One region of the Microbulbifer elongatus genome, then DNA from elsewhere that is predicted to be linked to it. Evidence: predicted binding sites of a transcription regulator. Region 1 holds the regulator's gene; each other region holds the start of a gene.

Region 1 (3,275 bases):
ATGGTGGGACTGGGGGACGTGTTTGATTTACCCGGCGGCGATCCGGTGGAATACAGTATTGAGGCGGATCCGCGCGTACTGGATCGCGAGACCCTGGACACTCTGAGAGCACTCGGCTTCAATCGCCTCAGTCTTGGCATACAGGATTTCAATCCGGGTGTGCAGCGCGCGATAAACCGGATCTGCAGTCCCGAGCAGGTCGGAACTCTCACCGAAGACGCGCGCAAGCGCGGCTTCCGTTCCGTTTCCTACGATCTGATTTACGGTTTGCCCGGGCAGGATGTGCCCAGCCTGGAAAAAACACTGGATACGGTGTTGGATCTGGCACCGGATCGCATTGCGTTGTATCACTACGCGCACCTGCCGGAGCGATTCAGGGCACAGCGCCTGATCAACTCGGATTTGATGCCGTCACCGTCGCAAAAAATCGCCATGCAGCTCGCCGCCAGCCGCCGGCTGACTGACGCCGGTTACCTATTCCTGGGGATGGACCACTTCGCGCGCCCCGATGACGCCCTGGCCAGGGCCGCAGGAGAGGGGCGGCTGGCGCGGAACTTTCAGGGGTATACCCTGATGCCGGCAGATGCCCTGGTGGGGCTCGGCGCGTCTGCCATCAGCTACAGTCGCGATGGCTATTGGCAGAACCACCACAGCAATAAAGCCTATGCCGCGGCTATCCACGAGCGCGGTGAGGCGATTTTTCGCGGCTGGCAGCTCAGTGACGACGACCGCCTGCGCCAGTGGTTGATCATGGAATTGATGTGCCACCTGCGTGTGGCCAGATCGGATATTGAGGCCAGAGCCGGACAGCGCCTGGAGAGCGCGTTTGCCGCGGAGCTGGCACGGTTGCAGCCGATGTTTGCCGACGGCCTGCTGGTACTGAACGATCGTGACCTGTACGTCACCGAGCGTGGCCGCTGGTTTCTGCGCAATGCCGCTGCCGCATTTGATACCTACCTGCACCAGGCTGATCAGACCACCGGTTACTCGCGGGTGCTTTAAGGTCGTGCCGGAGATACAATTCAGGGACTCTGTGAACCGAAAGACGCCGCCATCCACATGAAAGAGACTTCTTCAGCCGTCAGTTGTGGCAACTGCTCCGTCCGCCGCTTGTGCCTGCCAATGGGCCTGAGTGACGAGGATATTGCGCGCCTGGAGCAGGTCACGCGCAAGAAGAAAATCATCAAAGCCGGGGAGACCCTGTTTCGCGCGGGCGATCCGTTTACCAATCTGTACGCGATCCGCTCCGGCAGCTTCAAGTCCGCGGTCATCGGCGCTGGAGGTGATGTACAGGTGACGCATTTTGCACTGCCGGGCGAATTGCTGGGGCTTGATGCCTACAGCGGCAGTATTCATCCGGGGTATGCTGAGGCGCTGGAGGAAAGTAGTGTTTGTGTGCTGCCGTTCACTCAGCTCGAAGGCCTGGCGCAGCAGGTGCCGGCTCTGCAGAAGCAGATCTACAGTATCTTTTCCGAGGAGCTGAAGCAGGAAAATGAAGCCCTGCTGCTGTTGGGCAAGCGCTCTGCGGAGAGTCGTCTGGCAGCGTTACTGATCAATATTTCCAGCCGCTATTCCCGCCGTGGTTACTCTGCCAGCGAGTTTGTACTTTCCATGTCGCGCATGGATATTGCCAATTACCTCGGGCTCACCGCGGAAACGGTCAGCCGCCTGATCAGCCGCTTTCAAAAGCAGCAACTGATCCGTGTGCAGGGGCGCTCGGTCTCGATCAGCGATCTGATCGCGCTCAGTGAAATAGCCGGGACGCACTGCAGCTACGAGGGCTGAGTAGCGTGCATCCCGCTGTACCCCGGGGCGCGCCGGGGTGCAGCGGGGCACGTTGGCCGAATGGCCACTGCTCGCGCTCAGAAGTAGTAATCTTCCAGCTCGATTTCTTCCCAGTCGTACACCAGGTGCGAGCCGTCGGCGGTGACCAGGCTGACCTTGTCGGCCTCCAGGCAATCGGACCAGTCGACTTTGTTCAGATCCACCATCTCCGCACCGCCGTGCACCTTCACCAGGGAGTCTTCCCAGGCCTGATGGCAGTAACGGGGAATCTCGCCCTCAACGATCAGTTCCCGGCCCAGATACTTTTCATAATCCAGCTGGGGGACCGCATTCAGGTGATAGCGCGCTTCAGCGCCCATCAGATAGAACTTGCCATTTTCCTCGGTCAGCAGACCGGTGGCGGTCAGCGTCTGAGGGGCCTGGTTGGCCGCACAGCCCGCAAGGAACATCAGCGGAAGCAGAAAGCCTTTTCGAGAAGTCATATTTATTACTCTTTAGTTACTTGTTACTAAAAAGTAACAAACCACGATTGCAGTAGCGTTGCAGTTTTGTTGCGCTATTTCAAGCGTGGCTGAGCGGCGTTCAGGCTGCGTCGTTCTTCTCTCTGTGGCCGTCCGTCAGATGCAAGGCCACCTGCTTTTCCAGCCCCTCCAATGCATAGGCCTGGCCGAACCCCTTCACGTAGCGCCCGGCGCTGGGCTGCAGCTCAAACAGGTGGAAGTCTTCAAGGTCCTTGAGGTGGTCCATGACCGGACCAAACTTTTCACGCAACTGCCCGATACGCTGTTGCCACTGGTCCTCGCCGCGGCCGATCGTATTCGCAACCACGTTGAACGTGACGCGCAGGCGGGCGAAAGCCTGTTTTGTGTCGGCCTCGTCGGCATTGAATATTACCGATGCCTTGTTGTGGGCCATGAGATTGGCGCAATGCTCGGACAGTTCCGAGATGTACAGGTAGAAGTTGCCATCGGCAGCCAGGAAAGGGGCGGTGCTTGCGTGAGGTTGCCCGTCTGCGGTGAGGCTGGCGAGGTTCAGTAGTTTGCGGGTAGCAATAAAGTCCCGCACCTCGGCTACCAGATCGGCGCCTTCGTTGGTTTTTGGCGCAGCCTGTTGTGCATTCTGATCGGTCATTTCCGAATCTCCCCTGTAGAATGTTCAGCGCTGGCGCCCGCCAGCTGCTGTTGAAATTGTTTGAAGCGCTCGACCTGTTGCGGAATCAATTTGCGCTCGGCATCCCGACCTAAAAATACTTTGAAGACACAGTTCCCGCTGGGGGCGAGAAAGACCATGGCGTGGCTTTCGGACCCGCGGTGGGGTTTGCTCACAAAGGCGACTTCCACCAGCCCTTCCACCAGCAGGTGGCCGTGGAAGGGGTTTTTATGGTGCATAAAATTGTAGTAACCGTGGGCAATGCTGCCTTTGGGAAATTCGCCTTTAAATTCGAATACGGAGCCTTCGTTCTGGACAATGGCGGTCACTTTGCCCCAGGT
Region 2 (3,275 bases), 1.2 Mb from region 1:
ACCGCCACCGACGATGAGCTGGTCCACCTTGTCCGACAGGCTCTCGAGCACGGTAAGCTTGGTGGATACCTTGGAACCACCGACAATGGCCACCATCGGACGCGCCGGGTTGGCGAGGGCTTTTTCCAATGCATCCAGCTCCGCGGCCAACAGCCGACCGGCACAGGCCACTGGAGCAAACTTGGCCACTCCGTGGGTGGAGGCCTGCGCACGGTGCGCGGTACCGAAGGCATCCATGACGAAGATGTCGCACAAGGCCGCGTATTGCTTGGCCAGCGCCTCGTCGTCTTTTTTCTCGCCCTGGTTGAAGCGCACATTCTCCAGCAAAGCGACCTCGCCATCCGCCAGCTCAATGCCACCCTGCCAGTCTTTCACGACCGGCACCTCTTTACCCAGCAGTTTCCCCAGGTGTGTGGCCACCGGCGCGAGCGAGAACTCGTCGGCATACTCGCCTTCGGTAGGACGACCCAGGTGGGACATCAGCAGGACCTTGGCCCCGGCATCTACAGCGGCCTTGATGGTGGGCAGTGCCGCGCGAATGCGTGCGTCGGAGGTCACTACGCCGTCCTTCACCGGCACATTCAGGTCTTCGCGGATCAGAACGCGCTTGCCCGCCAGATCCTGGTCCTTCATCAATTTAACCGCCATAGCCAATCCTCTTTTGCTGGTTGCTGAATACTTACTCACCGCTTCACCCATTGTTCTAGCGGGGAAAGCGGGCGCGGATTATACGCTTTTGCGCCGCCGGCGGTCACCGCCCCGGGTCGCTCTGCTGCAGCTATCCCGGCCCGGCTCGGTCTGGCGCGAGTATATCAATCCGTTTTGTAAATGAATTACCGCACACTGTGGATAACGCGGTGACACCGCTGTCATTTTTACAAGAACGCAAAAAAGTGCCGCGCGCCATCCGGGTAGCCGGGTCTGATCACATTCAGAGCACTGCAGCTTCCCGGCTATAGTTGAAATACCCCATAGCCGCTATACCCCGGTCAGAGCATGGAGAGACAGATGCAGGCGCAAGTGGAAGAGTTTCACGGCCAGTGCCCCTATTGTGGTGAGGGCATACTGATGCTGATCGATACTTCAGCGGGCAGCCGACACTATATCGAGGACTGCTCCGTGTGTTGCCGTCCCATCCAGGTACTGGTCAGTATCGATCTGACCGGTGAATGGCAGGTACAGCTGAAGCACGAAAACGATGTGTAGATGTCTAGGGAACCTCTGGCCGGGTCCGGCACAGCCCGCTGGCGGACCTGCAGCAGGCTTGATCCAGATCAATTTCGCAACCCGCCCCCACGCATAACATCCCGGCCCGCGCGATCTGCCGCGCTTGCGCAAACACCATCGAGGACTGAGGCGCCGAACAACCAGGGGGCCGGGGGATGTATGGAAAACACCGATAGCGACATCGTATTTCAGAGTTACGGGCGCTGCTGCAATAATGAACAGTTTTTTGTCGATTTTTACGACCGCTTTATGGGCAGCTCTGCTGAGATCCGTGCGCTCTTTGTCGACACCGATATGGCCGCCCAGCGCCACCTGCTGCGCAACGGTATCATGCAGCTGGTGCTCCACGCCCGAGGAATGCCGGATACCAAATTGCGCGCCCTGGGGTGCAGCCACTCACGCACCGGATTCAATATTCGACCGGAGTGGTACCTGCTGTGGCTGGATGCACTGATTGCCACACTGTGGCAGTACGACCCCCATTTCACCGAAGACACCGCGGGAGCCTGGCGCCGGGCCATCGCTCCCGGAATTGAGATCATCCGCAGCGCCTACTAAACAGAAAGTAATCAGAAAGCAAAAAGGCCTGCCGCGAAAACGGCAAGCCTTTTTGATTTGCGGTCTGTCTGATCAGATACAACGCACTGAACAACCAGCCCGAGTGTACAGATTACTGCAGATCATTGATGCAGCGATTGTACTCGTTGATGTATACCGAACTGCCACGATTGGGCACTGCGTTGGATTTATCCGCCGCAACGTTACGACAACCTTCGATCTGGTCCGCAGTCACACCCGGGCCAGGCTGGGTTACTACAGACTGGTGCGTAGTGGTCTGACGATCCATTGCATGGGGCGGATTGGTTTCATAAAAGTAGCCACCTTGCTCGTTAAAACGATAGAAGGTGTCACCGCTTTTATAATAGGTATTCCCCATGATCTGCACTTCCTGTGCACCGGACGGCAGCTGAGTCATTGTGCTGTCGGCCTGGGCAAAACCAGCGATTGAACAAAACAGAACTACAGGTAACAGGTAACGCATGATGATCTCCTCATCTCCAATGTGCCCGGTAGTCTACTCACGGCTTTTGCGCATCCCAATGAAATTAAAAAAATAAAATAATTGAAATGACTCGAAAAACCAGAGAAGTCAAAAATTAATTCTGATCCTGTGAGTCCTCTTTCTGTTCGGCTCTCAGCTCCGCCAGCCGCTCACTGGTTTCCTCTGAATCCGCCACTTCTGGAGCAAGATTTTCTACACTCTGCCGCTTCGGCTGCAATGCTCTTTTCACGGCTTCCTGTTCGTCGCTATAGTCCGGTGCCAATACCAGCTTTGGTCCATTGCTGTTGAAACCGATCAGAACCCAGATAAAGAACAGCAGACACAGCAGCCGAATCACCACCGAGCGATCGAGCAGCCAGTGCAACCCCTCCCCCCGCTGGCGCAAAAAACGGGCGCGCAGAAAAATATTCAGTGCGAGCAGGGTACAGGCCGCGATCACGATCCAGCTGGCGAGACCGCCGAGGGCACTCATCAGCCAGTTGGCGATCTGTGAATTAAATTCCATGGAAGAACCCCCCCGGCTCAGCGCTTGCGCGCAACCTGCTTCATCTGCTCGGAGAACACGGCCTGCTGCAGGCCGATGGTACCCAGAGCCTCTACCGGTACGAACACCTTGTTGTTGGACTCCGCCATGGTTTCCAGCACTTCCAGAGTGCGGTAAGAAAGGTATTTATCGGTCACCGATTTGGCCAGCAGATCGTTGACTTCTTTCTGACCCATGGCCTTCTCACGGGCGATGGCGCGGTTCATTTTCTCCCGCTCCAGGTCCCTCTCCATCTGGATTTTCTGGATCTCGAACTGGGCCTTCTCCTGCTCGATCAACTCGCGCCGTTCCGCCGCGCGCTCCTTGGCCTCGGTAATCACCTTGGGAAACTGCACATCGGCAATACCCAGACGCTTGATCTTGATCGGTGTCCCATCCAGGGAAGTGGCCACCGCAGTAAACAATTCCTGACTCAGCATCTCCCGGCTGGAAGCGATTTCA
Region 3 (3,275 bases), 620 kb from region 1:
AAGATTGGTGCGCAGCAGGCGCAGCTTGGCGGCATCGAGTTTGGCGCTGTTGAAGCAGTCACCGGGCGAGAGCTTCAACCGCTTGCGCAGATAGTCCTCATTGACACTGGTGGCACCGGCGATACTGAGCTCTCCGATGTGCACTTCCGGGCTCGGCGCCACTCGGTACACAAGGCGGGCGGCGTGTTCGCTGTGGATAACCGTCGCCTTGTAATCCACATCCACATCCAGCAGACAGGCGTTTTCCGCCAGGTAGGTCTCGATTTTCTTGACCCCCTCAGAAACCTTGACCGCCTCTAGGGGGTCCCCGACCTGCAGACCGACACCGGGAAAACCCGCGCGCAGTCTTGGCGGCATATCGATTTCGAGGGATTTGATGCGGAACTGACGTCCGGGCACCACGCGATACAGGATCTCACCACCGGTCACCGATTGGCGCACCCGTCCGTCGTAATAGCCGCGGGAGCGCAGCAGTTTTTCCAGAGTGCCGCGCTCGTAGCGCGCCACATCGTGAGGATCTTCGTAGGACTTGAGCACACTGCTGGACTTGCGCTGCTCGTTCAGCTGATCTTTCAACCACTCCTGCAGCTCGCGGTTTTCGAGCACACGGACTTTAAACTTGGGTAAACGATCGAAAAAAGGCAGGGCAATACCCGGCTGCGGCAAAAGCAACAGTGCCGATAACAGTATGCCGACTGCAAGTTGTATGAAATCCACTCCGCGAGCGGACAAAGAATTGCGCAAGACAAAAATCCGTTTGCCAACCATTCCTACTGCGACGTCAGGAGACTCAAAAAGTTGCTTCGCGCCCGGGTTTATTGGCCAGCGCGGGAAGGCCTGTCAGCGGGCTCCAGTAGAGGGTTGCAATTCTTGATCACCACGCGCCCCTCCAGCAGATTGCCCTTGGAGTACTCGGAGAAAATGCACTGGTTGGTTTCCGGGTCGTAGTTTTCCACCCACAGATTGTCTTCCTTCCAGGTGGACCCCAGGTGGCGCTGACCGTCGGGCACACTGATATACATCACCCCGCCAAAGCGTTTTACGAAAACCTGCTCGAAGTGGAAGTAATAGGCAAGCCAGCCGGACAGAAACACAATGGCGCCGACGATGGCGCCCTTGCCCAGACTGCCAAGGCGACTGCCGGCAAACAGGCAAAGCACCACCAGGGAGATAACTGCGGCCCAGTAGAGATAGGTAATCATGCGGGTCTTCCGTGAATTTATTCAGTTTATAGGGGTGGAATCACTACCCCACAGGGTAGCGCAGTTTGGCGGATAGGACATGCCGAGGGCAAGGGGAAACGGGGGGTAAAGGTCGCTAAATCCCCGTTCCTGACACCGGGGCGGCGGCGGGGGGCACGACAGGGCCAACCTATCGGCCTGACGTTTGATTCAGATCAAGAGTACTGGCACATCGCCCATTAGACTGGAGCCAATCGAGAAAGTGCAGCGACGCAACAAACGGCAGAGGCTGTACATTCCTGTTTATCCGCGCCACCTTCTGAGGAGCACGAAAATGGACGCAATGATCGACCTCTTCACCAGCTTTTCCGGCCTGTTGAGCCTGGGCATTATCGCATTTATCTGCCTGATGGGCGGTTATATCACGCGCATGGCACTGCGCAAGATGAACGAAGAGCTCTCCCATCAGCCCCGCAAGACCGCCCACTGAAGCCCGAGCTGGCTTACCGGGCACCAGGCTTCCCGAATAGGCGTTACACGGCGCGACAAACGCCGTGTAACCTGGGTGGGCGCTACTCTCCGGCCAGTTCCGGCAGTGCCTCAAACAGCTTCAGGGCTTCCGGGTTCGCAAGCGCTTCCTGATTTTTCACGGGCTGGCCGTGCACCACGTTGCGCACCGCCAGTTCCACGATCTTACCGCTGATGGTACGCGGGATATCCGCCACCTGGATCACCTTCGCCGGCACATGGCGCGGTGTGGTATTGGCGCGAATAGTGGTGCGGATTTTCTGAATCAGCGCCTCATCCAGGGTCAACCCTTCGCGCAACACCACAAACAGTACCACGCGTACATCGTCCCGCCATTCCTGGCCGATACAGATGCTGTCCAGCACCTCATCCACCTTATCCACCTGGCGGTAGATTTCTGCGGTGCCAATGCGCACCCCACCGGGGTTTAACACCGCGTCCGAGCGGCCGTAGATGATCACGCCGCCGTGTTCGGTGATTTCGGCGTAATCCCCATGCGCCCAGACACCCGGCCAGCTTTCGAAATAGGCACTGTGATATTTGCTGCCATCCTCGTCGTTCCAGAAGCCTATGGGCATGCAGGGGAAAGACGTCGCGCACACCAGCTCACCTTTTTCCTCCAGCACCGGTCGGCCATCATCACTCCACACCTGCACCGCCATGCCAAGACCGCGACACTGCAGCTCACCGGGGTATACCGGCAGAGTCGGGTTGCCGAGGGCAAAACAGGAAACAATATCGGTACCGCCGGAAATGGAACTCAGACACAGATCGGCCTTGATGTCGCGATAGACATAGCGGAACCCTTCGTGAGCCAGTGGTGAACCGGTGGAAAGCACCGCGCGCAGGCGCTCCAGACTGTGGCTTTCACGGGGTTTGCACCCGGCCTTTTCCAGGGCCGCGATGTATTTGGCGCTGGTGCCAAACACGCTGATCTTCTCCTCATCGGCCATATCCCACAGGCATTGCGCCGCCGGATAGAAGGGCGAACCATCATAGAGCACCAGAGTGGCACCGCAGGCGAGCCCACTGACCAGCCAGTTCCACATCATCCAGCCACAGGTGGTGAAGTAAAACAGCGTGTCGTTGCGGGATATATCCGTATGCAGGCGGTGTTCCTTGATGTGCTGCAGCAGCGTACCGCCCACACCGTGCACAATGCACTTGGGCACTCCGGTGGTGCCGGAGGAGTACATGATATACAGCGGGTGGTTGAATGCCGTCTGCGTAAACGTCAATGCGCGTGCAGGTGCATCCTTCACAAAATGAGGGAGGCTGACCGCACGATCCAGTCCCTCGATGGCGGCCTCGGTCTGCTCCGGTGAGCGCGCCACCGGCACTACGACCAGCTGCTGTATCGAGTCGATCTGCTCGACAATCTGCTCAAGGCGCGGCAGGGAGTCGAGGGTCTTACCATTGTAAAAATACCCCTCGCAGGCGAACAGAATCTTCGGCGCGACCTGGCCAAAACGATCCAGTACCCCATTGATTCCAAAATCCGGTGAACAGGATGTCCAGATTGCGCCTAGGCTGGTGGTGGCGAGCATCGCCACTACGGTGTCGATG

The links. Region 1 encodes FNR, which switches genes on or off when oxygen is low (the NO sensors DNR and NnrR bind a similar motif). Its sites were predicted from a motif close to TTGATNNNNATCAA; they were not measured.
Region 2: the regulator FNR is predicted to act here: its motif matches at 1,265-1,278, upstream of LRR79_RS04935 (globin).
Region 3: the regulator FNR is predicted to act here: its motif matches at 1,387-1,400, upstream of LRR79_RS14645 (DUF3149 domain-containing protein).

The regions. Positions count from the first base shown of each region.
Region 1 is NZ_CP088953.1:4,157,931-4,161,205, reverse strand. It holds gene hemN (oxygen-independent coproporphyrinogen III oxidase) at 1-1,002, shown strand, start outside; gene fnr (fumarate/nitrate reduction transcriptional regulator Fnr) at 1,060-1,785, shown strand; gene LRR79_RS17130 (hypothetical protein) at 1,863-2,267, opposite strand; gene LRR79_RS17125 (HugZ family pyridoxamine 5'-phosphate oxidase) at 2,368-2,916, opposite strand; gene hutX (heme utilization cystosolic carrier protein HutX) at 2,913-3,275, opposite strand, start outside.
Region 2 is NZ_CP088953.1:1,190,760-1,194,034, reverse strand. It holds gene LRR79_RS04945 (phosphoglycerate kinase) at 1-648, opposite strand, end outside; gene LRR79_RS04940 (CPXCG motif-containing cysteine-rich protein) at 997-1,206, shown strand; gene LRR79_RS04935 (globin) at 1,387-1,785, shown strand; gene LRR79_RS04930 (hypothetical protein) at 1,898-2,269, opposite strand; gene LRR79_RS04925 (hypothetical protein) at 2,385-2,795, opposite strand; gene LRR79_RS04920 (SPFH domain-containing protein) at 2,813-3,275, opposite strand, start outside.
Region 3 is NZ_CP088953.1:3,535,321-3,538,595, forward strand. It holds gene LRR79_RS14635 (autotransporter assembly complex protein TamA) at 1-744, opposite strand, end outside; gene LRR79_RS14640 (hypothetical protein) at 816-1,202, opposite strand; gene LRR79_RS14645 (DUF3149 domain-containing protein) at 1,516-1,671, shown strand; gene LRR79_RS14650 (acetoacetate--CoA ligase) at 1,754-3,275, opposite strand, start outside.